Regions from separate parts of the Ornithinibacillus jepli genome, predicted to be linked through region 2. Evidence: a T-box and tRNA genes for the amino acid it is inferred to sense, from the RefSeq annotation. Region 2 holds a T-box; the other holds one or more tRNA genes.
The links. The T-box of region 2 lies ahead of tyrS (tyrosine--tRNA ligase). A T-box ahead of a tRNA ligase gene usually reads a tRNA of that ligase, here a tRNA-Tyr.
Positions count from the first base shown of each region.

Region 1: it has a tRNA-Tyr gene. The T-box ahead of tyrS (tyrosine--tRNA ligase) is inferred to sense a tRNA for this amino acid. The anticodon was not compared.

Region 1 is NZ_JBFEGG010000006.1:116,611-124,158, forward strand. Features, by position in the region: gene mvk (mevalonate kinase) at 1-494, opposite strand, end outside; gene AB1K81_RS17100 (hydroxymethylglutaryl-CoA reductase, degradative) at 491-1,780, opposite strand; tRNA gene AB1K81_RS17105 (tRNA-Lys) at 1,947-2,019, opposite strand; tRNA gene AB1K81_RS17110 (tRNA-Gln) at 2,119-2,190, opposite strand; tRNA gene AB1K81_RS17115 (tRNA-Tyr) at 2,201-2,284, opposite strand; tRNA gene AB1K81_RS17120 (tRNA-Thr) at 2,322-2,397, opposite strand; tRNA gene AB1K81_RS17125 (tRNA-Val) at 2,575-2,650, opposite strand; tRNA gene AB1K81_RS17130 (tRNA-Glu) at 2,654-2,728, opposite strand; gene fabI (enoyl-ACP reductase FabI) at 2,971-3,747, shown strand; gene AB1K81_RS17140 (YwaF family protein) at 3,821-4,552, shown strand; gene AB1K81_RS17145 (GNAT family N-acetyltransferase) at 4,771-5,325, opposite strand; gene AB1K81_RS17150 (hypothetical protein) at 5,447-5,947, opposite strand; gene AB1K81_RS17155 (hypothetical protein) at 6,085-6,369, opposite strand; gene AB1K81_RS17160 (NUDIX hydrolase) at 6,948-7,448, opposite strand.
Region 2 is NZ_JBFEGG010000001.1:1,494,229-1,501,776, reverse strand. Features, by position in the region: gene AB1K81_RS07825 (transglycosylase domain-containing protein) at 1-1,486, opposite strand, end outside; T-box leader at 1,610-1,826, shown strand; gene tyrS (tyrosine--tRNA ligase) at 1,889-3,160, shown strand; gene AB1K81_RS07815 (DUF6241 domain-containing protein) at 3,207-3,743, opposite strand; gene AB1K81_RS07810 (ATP synthase beta subunit C-terminal domain-containing protein) at 4,022-5,077, shown strand; gene AB1K81_RS07805 (alpha/beta fold hydrolase) at 5,524-6,213, opposite strand; gene AB1K81_RS07800 (acetamidase/formamidase family protein) at 6,365-7,321, opposite strand.

The sequences.
Region 1 (7,548 bases), on a different contig from region 2:
ATGGTAAGCGTATCAATTCCACTTGGAGAACCATGGGCGAATTTCTCTGCAATATTAGCAAAGTGTAATAATTCACTTTCGGTATAGTTTACATTTGCATAAGCAAAAAGCGATCGGATAATCGCGATTGCAACAGATGCACTTGAACCTAGTCCTTTCCCTGGCGGAATAGAGGATTTAATTCGAATAATCATATCCCTGTTAGGAAGACCTAAGTATTTCAATGTTTCTTGAATACTATTTACAATTCCATCTAACGTAAGTGGAGCCGAATCCATCGGTCCATTATAAAACGTACTATCAAACTTAATCGGACCTTTACGATATTCAATAACCGACTCCACACCAACTAATGGAAACGGGATAGCGATTGCAGGTTGTCCGTGTACAACTGCATGCTCTCCAATTAAAATTAGTTTGCTATGGGCAATTCCGGTTCCACTTTTTTCCGTTTTAATTATTTTATTTGTAATGGTTAATTTCTCTGTACTCATTTTGAATATTGTTCCACCAATTCTTTAGCTTTACCTACACGGATTTCTTTCGACTTTACTAATTGTTCAGCTATAATATCAATCATCTCCCCAGTAGCGCCAGCAGCTATTGCGACAGAACGAGAATGTAATGCCATATGGCCTTTTTGAATACCGTCTGTCACGAGAGCTTTCAAAGCACCGAGATTTTGTGCTAGACCAACCGCAACGATAATTTGAGCAAGCTCAGATGCAGATTCTATATTTAACATTTTATGCGCTAATTGTGAAATCGGGTGTACACGAATTGCTCCACCTACTATTCCGATAGACATCGGTAGTTCTAATTCCCCAACTAAGTTACCTTCTTCATCAACAGACCATTTTGTCATCGAACGATAACTTCCAAAGCGCGAAGCATAAGCATGAGCTCCCGCTTCGACCGCTCTCCAATCATTACCTGTAGCTATAATAACGGGATCAATTCCATTCATTATTCCTTTGTTGTGCGTTACTGCCCGGTACGGATCAGAATCAGCAAATTCAAAAGCACTTACAACACCATCACGCACTTCTTCCCCAGAGTATTCGCCAGTAACTAATAATTTAGGGGGGATAACACATGTTGCTTTTGCAATACAACGGTCAGCAAGGTTAGACAAAATACGTAGGTATACTTTACCACCAGTTAGCTCTTCCACAGTTGGTGCTAAAGATTCAACCATCGTATTAATAATATTTGCTCCCATTGCATCACATGTATCAATATATAAATGTACAACAAGCATTGTTCCATACTGAGAACCAGGCGAATCATTAAGGATTCTAACATCTAAATCCCTAGCTCCCCCACCTCTTGCTACAATACTTGGATATGCAGCATTAGCTGCTTCAATTAATTCGTTTTTCACTTCTAGTAATTTATGTTTAGCTGCTTCGTAATCTTTACAACCAACTACTTGAATTTGGCCAATCATAATTCGTTCTGATGCTTCTGTTTTAAAACCGCCTGCATCCCTTACAATTTTAGCGATATGGCTAGCCGAAGCTACTATAGACGGCTCTTCAACTACCATCGGTATAATATAATCTTTCCCGTTTATTAAGAAATTCAATCCTAAACCTAATGGAAGTGGGAATGTTCCAATCACATTCTCAATCATTTTATCAGCAGTCTCGATTGGTAAAGCTTCCAGGGATGATAACACGCTTAAGTCATCTTCTGATAAATCAAGTGCCTCCCTTACAAGCTCTCTTCGTTCTTCAACAGTTTTTTTATAAAAACCAGGAATCCTAGAAGATTTCATACCAACCATCCTTTTATATTGTCAGTTTATTAGCAAAAACTTATAAATATCTTTAATTTACATAATGAATTACTCTATCTATTATGTTAAAAAACAGTGTAAAATGCAAATAAAAACAAGGTTACGAAAGAATCGCAACCTTGTTTTTATTTATCTATTTAAATGATGAGCCATGAAGGATTCGAACCTTCGACCCTCTGATTAAAAGTCAGATGCTCTACCGACTGAGCTAATGGCTCATATAATTGAGTAGATCTAAGCTAGTAAGTCCTGAGCGTTTTTATAAATCAGCGGTTAGCCAATAGTTTAAGAATAAAAGTCCCAGAAAATAAAAAAAGCTGGGCTACCAGGATTCGAACCTGGGAATCACGGGACCAAAACCCGTTGCCTTACCGCTTGGCTATAGCCCAATAATCTAAATGGTGGAGGGGGGCAGATTCGAACTGCCGAACCCGAAGGAGCGGATTTACAGTCCGCCGCGTTTAGCCACTTCGCTACCCCTCCATATATTTAGCTATTTTTTTGTTTTTATACAAAAAAATGGTGCCGGCCAGAGGACTTGAACCCCCAACCTACTGATTACAAGTCAGTTGCTCTACCAATTGAGCTAGGCCGGCATGGTGAATTTCACTTATTAAGTTTTATACCTTTACCATGTGGACCCCTGCATCTTCTAGCATATTCAAGGAAGTATATGCTTCGGGGTTACTCGCAGCTAATTCGGTAGGAGTATTGCTCGTTGCTCTACCAATTGAGCTAGGCCGGCATGGTGAATTTCATATAAATTTATTAAGTGGTGGAGGATACAGGGCTCGAACCTGTGACCCCCTGCTTGTAAGGCAGGTGCTCTCCCAGCTGAGCTAATCCTCCACATGGTGACCCGTACGGGATTCGAACCCGTGTTACCGCCGTGAAAGGGCGGTGTCTTAACCGCTTGACCAACGGGCCAGTATCAGTTGTTAGCTTGTCTTAGCAGTCAACGAATTTTATTATATACAGATTTTCAACCTTTGTAAAGAGGAAAACGTAATTTTTTTAAAAAAAATTTCACTAACCCTCAAACCCCTTATTCTACAGGGATATTTCCATACAGAAATAATTATTTTTTAATAAATAAATTGGTTTTTTAATTAAAAAATGATAAATTATAGTTAGGTACTAATAGTTAATCACAATTTTGGAGGTTCAATATGACTGAACTATTAAAAAATAAAAATATTGTTGTAATGGGTGTTGCAAATGAAAGAAGTATTGCTTGGGGTGTAACAAAGTCCTTACACAACGCCGGAGCAAACCTAATTTTCACAAACAGACAAGAGAGATCATATAAAAAGCTTACTAAATTGTTGGAAGAAAACAATATTGAAGCAAAGCTTATCGTTAACTGCGATGTGGCAGATGATGAGAGTATTCAAAATGCGTTTAATGAAATAAAAGAAAAAGTTGGCGTTATTCATGGCGTTGTACACGCTGTCGCATTTGCAAATCGCGATGAATTAAAAGGGGAATTTTCCAATACATCACGTGAAGGCTTCTTACTAGCACATAATATTAGTGCCTTTTCATTAGTAGCAGTTACAAAAGCTGCTAAAGAATTAATGACAGAAGGCGGTAGTATTGTTACGCAAACATATTTAGGTGCAGAAAAAGTAATTCCTAACTATAATATTATGGGAGTCGCTAAAGCTTCTTTAGAGGCTAGTGTAAGATATTTAGCAGAAGACGTTGGTAAATATGGAATTCGTGTCAACGCAGTGTCTGCAGGTCCAATTCGTACTCTAGCAGCAAAAGGGGTATCTGGTTTTAACGAAAAGCTAGGAATGGTAGAAGAAAAAGCTCCTTTACGTCGAAATGTAGATCAAGAACAAGTTGGGGATGCTACACTATTCTTTATCAGCGATCTATCCAGAGGTGTTACCGGAGAAGTATTACATGTCGATTCTGGTTACCATATAATTGGCGGATAAATATATAAACTATAAACGCTTACTAAAATATTTTTAGTAAGCGTTATTTTCTATATAAATAGGGGTGTTGGACATGGGAGAATGGTTCAGCAATAAAGTACTTTCTTCATTTCAGTTTTTTGGTATCCACCATTTATTGATGATTTTTCTATTCATATTAGGTATGGCTTTACTATTAATCTACTCCAATAAACTTCGTACTCATCATAGAATTGTCTCTATATTAAGATGGACCTTATTTACAATCCTAGTTTCATCAGAAATTAGTTATCAAACCTGGGGAATAGTAAACGGTGCATGGAACCCGCGTGAGTTCCTTCCATTTCAGCTTTGTAGTTTAGCCGGCATTCTTACAATGCTTGCACTGCTAACAAAAAACGAGAAGCTGAGCCAAATTATCTTGTTCATTGGTATTGTCCCATCGTTTCTAGCAGTAGTAACACCAGAATTACACCATGGTTATCCTCAATTTCGATTTTGGCAGTTCTTTATACATCATCTGGTCTTATCCTGGGCTTGTTTACTTTTAGTCATTACTTCTAAGTTAAAAATCACCTTTATGAAAACGATAGAGTCTTATATCTATCTTCTTATATATGCAGGGATCACAGGATTCATCATAAATCCTTTACTTAACGCTAACTTCCTTTTCCTTGCCAGAACACCTTCAGCTAACACTCCATTAAATTTACTTGGAAATGGGTTCTGGTATTATTTTAATCTTTGTCTGGTTGGATTACTTGTATTCATTGCTATATATGGTGTTTACATGCTTACTTTTCAAGTTAAAAAGGGAAGGAAATAATTCTAACAGGTTCCATTAAGAGGTGTCTCTAGCTAATTCTCATAGTAATTCGAAAAACAGATTTCAACCAAAAACACATAAAATCACATTATAATTTACTAGAAAAGGAGCTTATTTAAATCAAGCCCCTTTGGATAATAATATTCTCTTCTTTCACTAAAGCTACCCATTAGCGCAATAAGGGACAAACTTCTATTAGCTGGATTGTTCAATAAAATTTATTTTGAAATAATATGGTAAATTAGGTTATCAGTCCATTCATCAAATTCATAGATAAAACCTTTTCTTATACATTCAAATTGCATTCCAACACTTTCTGCTAATTTTATCGAAGGAGTATTATCGAGATTAATGTGTGCTTCTATACGGTGAAAGTTTAGCTTTTTAAAAGCAAGAATTATTGCTGCTTTTACAGCTTCCTTACCGTAACCTTGTCTCCAAAATTGGTTATGAATGGTATACCCGAATCTCGCCCATTGAAAATTATCCCTCATAATTGTCGAAAAATCTATTGCACCCAAATGAGCATTATCTTCTTTTCTAAATATACCAAATACATATACTTTGTCATTCACGGCCATCTGTTGATGGTTATTTACCAATTCCCCAAACCATTCTTCAGTACAAATACTCATATCTATTTTTCCTTCATCATATTTGTGCTGTGAAGGCATCCTATTATTAAATTGGGTTAACCAATTTGAGAAATCTTCTTTAATATATGGTCTTATTATTAATCTTTCTGTCTCTGTATTATAGTTAAACCTACTCAAACAAACACCTCGTTATAATTTTTAGGATAATACTAAAACACACCTATCCCTTTAAAAAATAATTCGACTAATATTCAAATTCATTCTATATTCAACGGTGGTAATGATTTCGGGAGTTTCTCTACTCCCTTTCGGACAACTGAAATTCTCTATCCCACGATAAATCTAAACCTTCTAAGAATGAATAAAATTGATTAGAATCTACTTCTTTGTATGTCATGTGTAAGAAAGGCTCACTTATATAAATTCTATTGTAGAGGATATGCATTACCGTCGTTGGTCTTCCTTCCGAGTATGAGAGACTTAACCTAAAATTGCTTTTCTCATGACTTTTATTTGAAGTCGAAGTCTTTTTCAATTCAGTTGACATTAATTGTTCGTAGATAGATTTAATAGTAGATGAATCATCTATAACAGTTGAAAATCCTTTGTCATTTTCTACATCAAAATATGTTAATTCTATTTCAGAGATGTTCCAACCCTCTCCATGATTACTGTAATAATTCTGAATTTCGGTAAATTCATTTTCAAAACTCGTGTACCTCGTCTGGTCATAAACGATATAGGATACTACAAAAACTATTATAATACCCACAACAATTAAGAAATGTTTTTTGTTCATGCAATCCCCCTTTTTCTTATTCAACTATCCTATTCCGATAGTTTAATAACGGGGGCAACTTTCCTTCTTCAAGTAATGCACCCGTTAGCAACACAACGGCAACGACAGCTTATGATGTGAATGCTCCCGTTTATTAATTATTTTTTGTTTTTTAGCTCTAAAAGTATAGGAGTTATATTTAATAAAATCGATATAATCGTCAAAACCCATAACGCTGTTTCCATCGTAGGCACTACATCTATTAAAGCAGACCAATCTTCCACCTTTACCCAATTGGACACCATGCTGTATTGCGCAACAAGTGTAAGAGCTGTAAATGATAATCCTATTGCCATTGGCAATTTATAATCTTTACCTGTTCCATACATATAAAGATTTATGAAAGTTGCTACTATAGAAATTAGTCCCAATCCTAACCACATAACTATACCTCCATTATAATTTTATTTTAGATGAACATATGTCTACATATATATTTTAAAAAGTCCAGGTATCTTATTTCGAAATCTGCCTCGTTTGTTGAACATCAGTTAATCATCGCTCTTGCACCATCCTGCTCCTTTAGTACAACAAAATATTAGCGTTAATCTTCTTAAATTAACGCACCCGATAGCTTAAGAATGCAACCCTCCAGTTTTATATTGTTCTCTTTCAAATCTTTGTTCCAGCTCCCCATTACTTTAAGAAGAACATTGACGTTTATTCTACAATTTCGCCCCTTTGTTACACAATGCCGTTCTCTATTCCATAGTCGTTCATAATTTACTTTGTTTACCCATTTCTCGAAATCAGGGTTCGTAATATCTTGGCCGATCAACAAAACCAAAACTTTTATTATAATTATTTAAAAGTAATGACATTAGATTCTTGTGTGTAACGATGATTGTATTTTCAGATATATCGTCGAAAACTTTTTCTACAACATCCACTAATATACAAAGGTATAAAGTTATTAGCGGAAATTTAATGAATGCTCTTCCAGAAGAAAATAGGAATTATACTAATCAATTTGTTGTTTCTCATCATAATACCATTTTAAGTAATACATTATTCCAGACTTGTCCACCCAACTAAAATCTATTAAATCCTTCTCTAGTGAATGGAGTAGCTCATCTACTGGAATCCATTTTATATCTTCAGTACCGTCGCCTTCTTTAACTAAATTACCAGAGGCTTGACATCGAAAGTAAGCACCTAATGAATCTACTGGGCCAATTGTCGTTTGATAAACAGCAAAAGGCTTCATAGCTTCAACATTTGAGTCTTCGTTATTAGTCTCAATTCTAGTTTCTTCTCCAAAGATTTTTGTAATATGAAGTCCTGTTTCTTCATGGACTTCTCTTTTAAGTCCTTCCAAAAATGACTCGAATTTCTCTAACCTTCCTCCAGGTAACTCGTAAGGTGTTTTATTCTCATTAGATTTAATCCTTTTTTGTATAACTATTTCAGTTCCATTTGGTCCATTTCTTTCAATAATTGCTCTAACATTTACATATATCATGCAAGCTCTCCCTCACTTTCCCTCTTCAACTAATGGCTTGTTTGTTATACAAAAGTTAAACAATTTTCTCTCTATAATTTACCATAAATATAATTTATCC
Region 2 (7,548 bases):
GTGGTGTATAAGGACCACCAGGTGTCTGCCACGTTGTTTCTATATCTGCAATCGGTGTCCCAGGTTGTACAATACCTTTTTCCATAGCAGGTGCATAAACCAATATAGGTTTCATCGTACTACCGTTTGAACGTTTAGCCTCTGTAGCATAATTTAATTGGTTGTCAAAGCTGAAGTCACGACCTCCAAGGAAACTAATAATTCTACCTGTTGAATTTTCAATTAATATTGCACCAGCCTCTACTCGTTGACTAGTAATTATTTCCCCAGTACTAGGGTCAGTTACCTGTCTAGTCGAATCAGGTCCATAATGTTGGAAGTTTTTAGCTACTTCTTGGAACGCATCATATATTTCTTTATCAATTGTAGAATGTATATTATATCCATTTCTACGTAAATCCCGATTTGCTAGGATTTGATATTGTTCATATAGTTCCTCATCAGCAGCTAAGTCTTCTTTTGAATAACCATCTTCTTCTGCAAGAATATACATTAATATTTCTTTAGCTCTTTTTTCCAATTCAAATGTCAAATATGGATATTTATCAATCGGTGTCTCTGATTCTGTTACAAAATCTGAGACAATATCATACTCGAGAGCAGCTTGATAGTCTTTTTCATTAATTTTTCCTAATTCATACATCCGGCTTAGAACTACTTTCATCCGATTAATACCAGGCTCTAAACCTTCTGGATCTTTTAAGCCGCCACCACTTTGATATGGTGTGTAGTAGGAAGGACTTTGTGGTAATCCCGCTAAAAATGCAGCTTGTGGCAGATTTACCTCGTCAGCGTTTACCCCAAATATTTCTCTAGCTGCAGTTTGAACACCAGCAATATTTCTACCATTAGCTCCACGTCCATAAGGGATAATATTCAAATATGCTTCCAATATTTGATCTTTTTTAAAGAACTGCTCTAAACGCATTGCTAATAAGATTTCTTTCGCTTTTCGTTCAAAGGAAACTTCATTGGTTAAAATCTGGTTTTTAATGAGCTGCTGTGTTAATGTACTACCTCCAGATTTAATCTCAGAATTAGTAAATTCTTGCACTAAGGCACGAATAATCGCTTTTGGTACAACACCATTATGTTCATAGAAGAATTCATCTTCTGTAGCAATAACAGCATTTCTTAATGTAGGTGAAATACCCTCTAACTTTGTTTCTTCACGATGAAGATCTGCTTGAATATCCCCTATGTAAACATCACCAGCAAAATAGAGCTTAGATGTTTCTTCATAGTTATAAATATCTTTTTCCATCGTTTCGTATGTAAGGATTGGCTCGTCTTTAACAAGAGATGCAAAGTAACCAAACCCAATACCTGCACCGAAGAACATCCCGATGATCCCTATCACAATAAAAAATAATATAACATTCCAGATAACATCATATGTAATTCGGGATACACGTTGAATCTTTCCAGTGCTCCAGACTGTTTTTACCTTGGTTCCAAATTCTTGGATAAATTGTTTAAAATCCACGATAAAACCTCCTATTATTCCAAGCATAATTATAGCATAGTAGTCTGTGAAGGAGGTATAGTAATTTAGAAAAAATCATTGCATTTTTTAATTTTATTTAATATGATATGTGTAATACTATATATTAAAGCAATGAAAGAAATAGTAGTATGGCAAATCCCTATCCAAGAGAGCTGGTGGTTGGTGGGAACCAGTATAAATTTGCATGCGAATTACAATTCTGGAGCATTCTTAATAAGCCTATTAGGTAAAATTAAGACGGTGAAGTCATCGTTAACAACCCCAAAGTGGCAGCAATCTGCAACAAGGGTGGTACCGCGTGTTTAAACTCGTCCCTTATATACATAAGGAATGGGTTTTTTTATTTTTATAAGAAAATATAGTAGTTGGAGTGTGAATGGAATGCATATTTTAGAGGATTTAGAAAAAAGAGGGTTAATTAATCAGGTTACAGATAGAGAAGGGTTAGAAAAGCACTTAACAGAAAATGAAGTGACACTATACTGCGGTTTTGACCCAACAGCAGATAGTTTACACATTGGACATCTTGTACCACTAGTGATGTTAAAACGATTCCAAAAAGCCGGGCACAAGCCAATTGCCTTAGTTGGTGGTGGAACTGGGATGATTGGTGACCCTAGTGGACGTTCCACTGAGCGTTCGTTGAACACAGAGGAAGTGGTACAAGGCTATAGTGAAAGCTTAAAACAACAAATTTCTAAAATTCTTGAAGTAGATAAGAACGAGAATGAAGTTGTTGTAAGAAATAATTATGAATGGCTTGGAAGTATGACTGTTATTGATTTTTTACGTGATGCAGGTAAGCATTTTGGTGTAAATTACATGCTTGCTAAAGAATCAGTATCTGCGCGTATCGAACAAGGTATTTCTTTTACAGAGTTTAGTTATATGATCTTACAATCATTAGATTTTCAGCAATTATATACGCAAGAAAATTGTACTCTACAAATCGGCGGTAGTGACCAATGGGGAAATATTACTGCAGGTATGGAGTTGATTCGTCGGGCTAGAGAAAATGAAGAGGAAGAAATAAAAGTATTCGGACTTACTGTACCATTAATTACAAAAGCAGATGGTACTAAGTTTGGGAAAACTGCAGGCGGTTCTATTTGGTTAGACCCAGAAAAAACTAGCCCATATGAGTTTTACCAATTCTGGATTAATTCCGATGACCGTGACGTAATGAAGTTTTTACGTTACTTTACTTTCCTAAACGAAGATGAACTAAACGAGTTAGAAAAAGAAGTAGAAAATCATCCGGAAAATCGTGTAGCACAAAGACGATTAGCGGAAGAAATGACAAGAATGGTTCATAGTCAGGAAGCGGTAGAACAAGCACAAAAAATTACTGCATCGTTATTTAGCGGAGATTTAAAATCACTTTCTGCTAGTGAAATCGAGCAAGGCTTCAAAGATGTGCCTTCATTCCAAGTAGGTAAGGAAGCAATTGGAATAGTAGATCTATTAGTTAATGCAAAAATTTCACCTTCAAAACGTCAAGCAAGAGAAGATGTTACAAATGGTGCGATTTACATTAATGGTGAAAGACAACAAGACTTAAATTATGTTATAACAGAAGCCGACCGAATTGACGATAAGTTTACTATTGTTAGAAGAGGGAAGAAGAAATATTTCTTAATTAGATACAATTAAAATGAAAGCTGCTAAGGATGATTTCCTTAAGCAGCTTTTGTTAAAATTATTGTTGAGTTTTAATATAAGCCTCTTCTTCTTCAACTGTAAGTACACCAGTAGCTTTTCCTATAGTGCCACCTTGAAGTTCCCAAATGGTATTATGGTCATCATCAACGCTTGAAAAATCACCTTTTGCCCATTTTTCTAAAATGAAACTATATACATCTTTATGATGGAGCTCAAGAATATTCAAACCTTCTAAAAGCCAGTTAATTCTTTCAGGATTAATTTGATAGAAACCCCATTTTTCATCTGCTTTTACTTTTTGATGGCTCATTCCATGGATATATTCTTGATAATCGGCATCTGTTAATTCATCGATAGTCTTTATTTGCCCAAATGGATTTAATCCTTTATCTTTATATGATTCCAATTGTTCATCTGTCACGGATCCACCTGTAGATTCTCTTATTTCATCTATGCTATTTGTGTTAGTAGTTACGTCTTTTTCGCTTTCCATCAAATCGGAGACAATTAAATATCCGAAAAAGCCTACGATAAGTACCGCTACAAAGGACAAAGAAATGATAACTGTCTTCATTAACCAATACCCCCTAATATAGAGTAATATATGTGGAAATAAATGAAAATAAGCCTATTTTACTAGTTTTTGTAATTTTTAGACTTAGTCATCGATTAAGTTTGAAATATAGTGTAGAAGATTGAGGGGATTAGCAAGGAACGTTTTGATTTTTTATGATTTTCTTGTAAGCTAGATAGTGTATGATGAAATGAACATATTATTTCTATGCTGTAACTGATATACTTTTCTATTTGACCAGTAATTTACATATATACTTGAGGAAGGAGCATGTGGGAATGGACGAATTAAAACTTAATGTTTCCTATTTGCGAAAACGAGTTCCTAATTTAACAATTGCAGCTAAAGAGAAGGGATTACGCCCTGCTACGGTTTCGAATTTATGTACAGGAAAGACACCAGTTGGACGTGCAGAAGTGAGAACATTAGTTGCTTTAGCAGAACTCGCGGATTGTAAGCTCGATGATTTAATTATTCGTGGAAATGATGTGCAAATGATTGAAACGGGTATTAAAGTACTGGATTTTTTAGCTCCGATTACTAAAGGTGGAATTAACGGATTTGTGGCACGTCCAGGAATGGGGCAGTTGGTACTATTGGCTGAAATATTTTACAGGTTACAAGCAAAAGATTGTATAACGGTACTTTTAATGCCTAACTTTGAATGCCCTGATTTAAAAGAAGTGAAAGAATCTGCAAATATTCTTTGCCATGATACAGAGAGCGTTTATAGGGAAATGATGAACGTAAATGAGAAGCAAGATGTAATTTTGGCTGCCGATAGGTCGCTAGTCATCACAGGGGAAATCTATTCTTTAATCGATGAACTAAAGGTATCAAAAGGAAAAACCATTACTACTTTCCTAGTTGATCAAACTGGAGAAGCGGTAGATGAAGAACTTCCATATGGACCTTTAGATACCTTGGTGACCTTCGACGCGGAATTAGTGTCAAGAAAACTATTTCCTGCAGTAAATCCTGTGACTTCAACATCTGTTATTACAGAAGAAGGAGCTAAACTAGATAATAAACATTATATTGTTCAACAAAAGGCGAGAAAAATAATGCGTCGTTATCGCGAATTGCGATTTTTAGTTAGCGCTTTTGGTTATGAGAAATTACAGCCTTCTGATAAAGAAGTTTATAAACGAGGGGAACTGCTTGAAGCATACTTGACGCAAAGCTTTTTTGTTGCCGAGCCTTTTACCAAAATGAAAGGAACTTCTGTACCACTAACCAATACATTAGAAGATATTAGTGGTATTCTAGAAGGGGAGATAACTAAGGTTAATGCTGACCAATTACAATATATAGGATCGTTAAGTAAGGTATAAAAATTGATTTTTAACGATAGTGGTATAGAAGAGGCTGAGACAAAAGTTTTTTAGTCAAACGAATAACCGAATGTAGTGCACCTACGACGCACCGTAAATATACTGCGCTTTCACTTCCAGCACAAGTGCGACATCTGCTCGAAAAGACCTCGCAGTGTCTTCTTTGCACCTCACAGTACAAGTGCGACATCAGCTCGAAAGAACCTCGCTGTGTCTTCTTTGACGCGGGGGGCTGGTGAGCCAGGCTGCTACTTGAATAATCTTCTCTGTAGCCTTGCACCGAGGAAACCTGCTGCGTAGCATTACTAGCAGACGCAGGTGCATACTCGGAGTCTCACCGATGCCTTTCCTCCCGCTGGAGTCTTCGTATATTTCCGGTGCTAGTATGGTGAATCATTCGGCTTTACTTCTGTACAATTTTGTTATGTCCCAGCCTCTTTCTGAACTTAACTATTAAGATATTCCGTAACTATGGAAATAAATTCTGATAAATTATCACGATGGACATGATGACCAGCACCGTCAATTGTAACCATTTTACAATCAGGAATAAGTTCAGAAACTTCTCGTAACTTGTCTTGTGAAATGTTACTTAAACTACCTCCAATAACTAACGATGGCGTAGAAATTTTCGGCAAGTTTTCCCACCACTCTGGTTTCGGTTGATTTAATTGCCCCATAATTGCCTGAACTACTTTCCAATCAAATGGTAAGGGTTGTTCTGGTTCAGGTGGAATTTCAATTGGTTTATCGGGAACTGGTGGAGGTGTATCAACAATTACTAATTTTTCTAGTCTCGAAGTATATTGTTGTGCGAAAAGATAGGATACTGTCCCACCCATTGAATGACCAATAAGAATAAAACGTTCCAGTTTCAAAGCGTTAACGAATAGAAGCAGGTCTTCACACATTTCTTCAAAAGAATACGTATTTGTTCTTGAGCTTTCTCCATGACCTCTTTGGTCTAAAGCAAGAAAGCGGAATTTTTCTCCCAATCTAGTAGCTACCTCATTCCAAGAATCTGAACTAGTCCCCAGTGAGTGTAGCGCAACTATTGGTAGTGCTAGAGGATCACCACATTCTCTATACTGAAAAGTATTTCCGTTTATGTTTATTTGTTCTGCGAAAGATTTCATATAATCACTCCTATATTTTAATAAAATTATTAATAATAATTTAATTCGCCCGATACAAAAAGAACTGCATTGAAGTGAAATTGAAGTGTGTCTAGTAATAAAATTGATTTTGTTACGATTGTGTATTGCAAAAGATTAATGGATTTATTTATTATCTTAAAGCGTCAAAGGGCAAATAGGCATGTACCCCCTTAACCGAATTAACTATTTGAGTTATTTTAAGGTCAACAACCATAGTAGCGTAAGCGTAAGCTTCTGTCCTAGTAATATTGTATAGTTCGGCCATCAAATCCAGCATATCACTTAAGGCTAACCACATTGCTTCATCTAAGTCTGCATGAAAAGCCATAGTAATCCATCCAGAATTGGTTTTTGCTCTTGGTCTGTGAATTTTTATATCTTCTCTGACGTTAAACGTTAAACTAACACGTTCCATTGGACACTCCAATGCAGGACCTGCGACTTCACCATCTCCTTGAACCGCGTGACCATCTCCCGTAGAAAAGAGTCCACCTTCAACCGATACCGGTAAATACAATGTGCTTCCAGCTTGTAATTCTTTACAGTCAATATTACCGCCACTATCTCGAGGAACAAAAGTAGAGTGTTGACCATCCATCATGGGTGGCATACCCATAACACCCATAAATGGGCGTAATGTTACACTAAAGTCAAAATTACCAAATTGACTTTTTCCTACCATTTTATCAACCTCTAGTTTAAAATCTAATATTACTTCTTTCGCTTGTTCTAATCCTAGCTTTTTATTCCAGTAGCTTGGAAACCCTCCTGCAGAAGTCCACCCCCATGAGCCTGGAATAATTTCATTGATTTTTATTTCTAAAGTATCACCGGGGGAAGCTTGGTTAATATATACAGGGCCAACTAAGGCATGGCCGAACTGATTGGATTGACGCTCGGGCTTAAGGTCTGTAAATCGCTTTCGTTGTTCTCCGGGAGCATGACGCTTTTCTAGTCCCCAAGCTGAATCTAATGTTTGGTAAATAACAGTATCTCCTGATTGAATGGTTAATGAAGGGTTTAAATCTTTACTGAAAAATCCGTGTAAAGTCTCTGAAGTAGGATTTAATTCATAAGTTTTTGACATAGATTTAACCTCCGTATTCAAAAATAGTAGAGGGATGAAGTTGTAGTTCACGCGATTCATTGTGGTCCGGACACATGATAAAAGCGTATGTATCATCCTAGTTCAATTAAAGAGTAACATAAATTACTATTAAAAGTAAATATATTTTCTGTGGAGAGTAAAATCAGTGTTAGAAGTTGAATGTAGATTAATTATGGAAAGGAGTTGAATTTATTTCATATCATTGC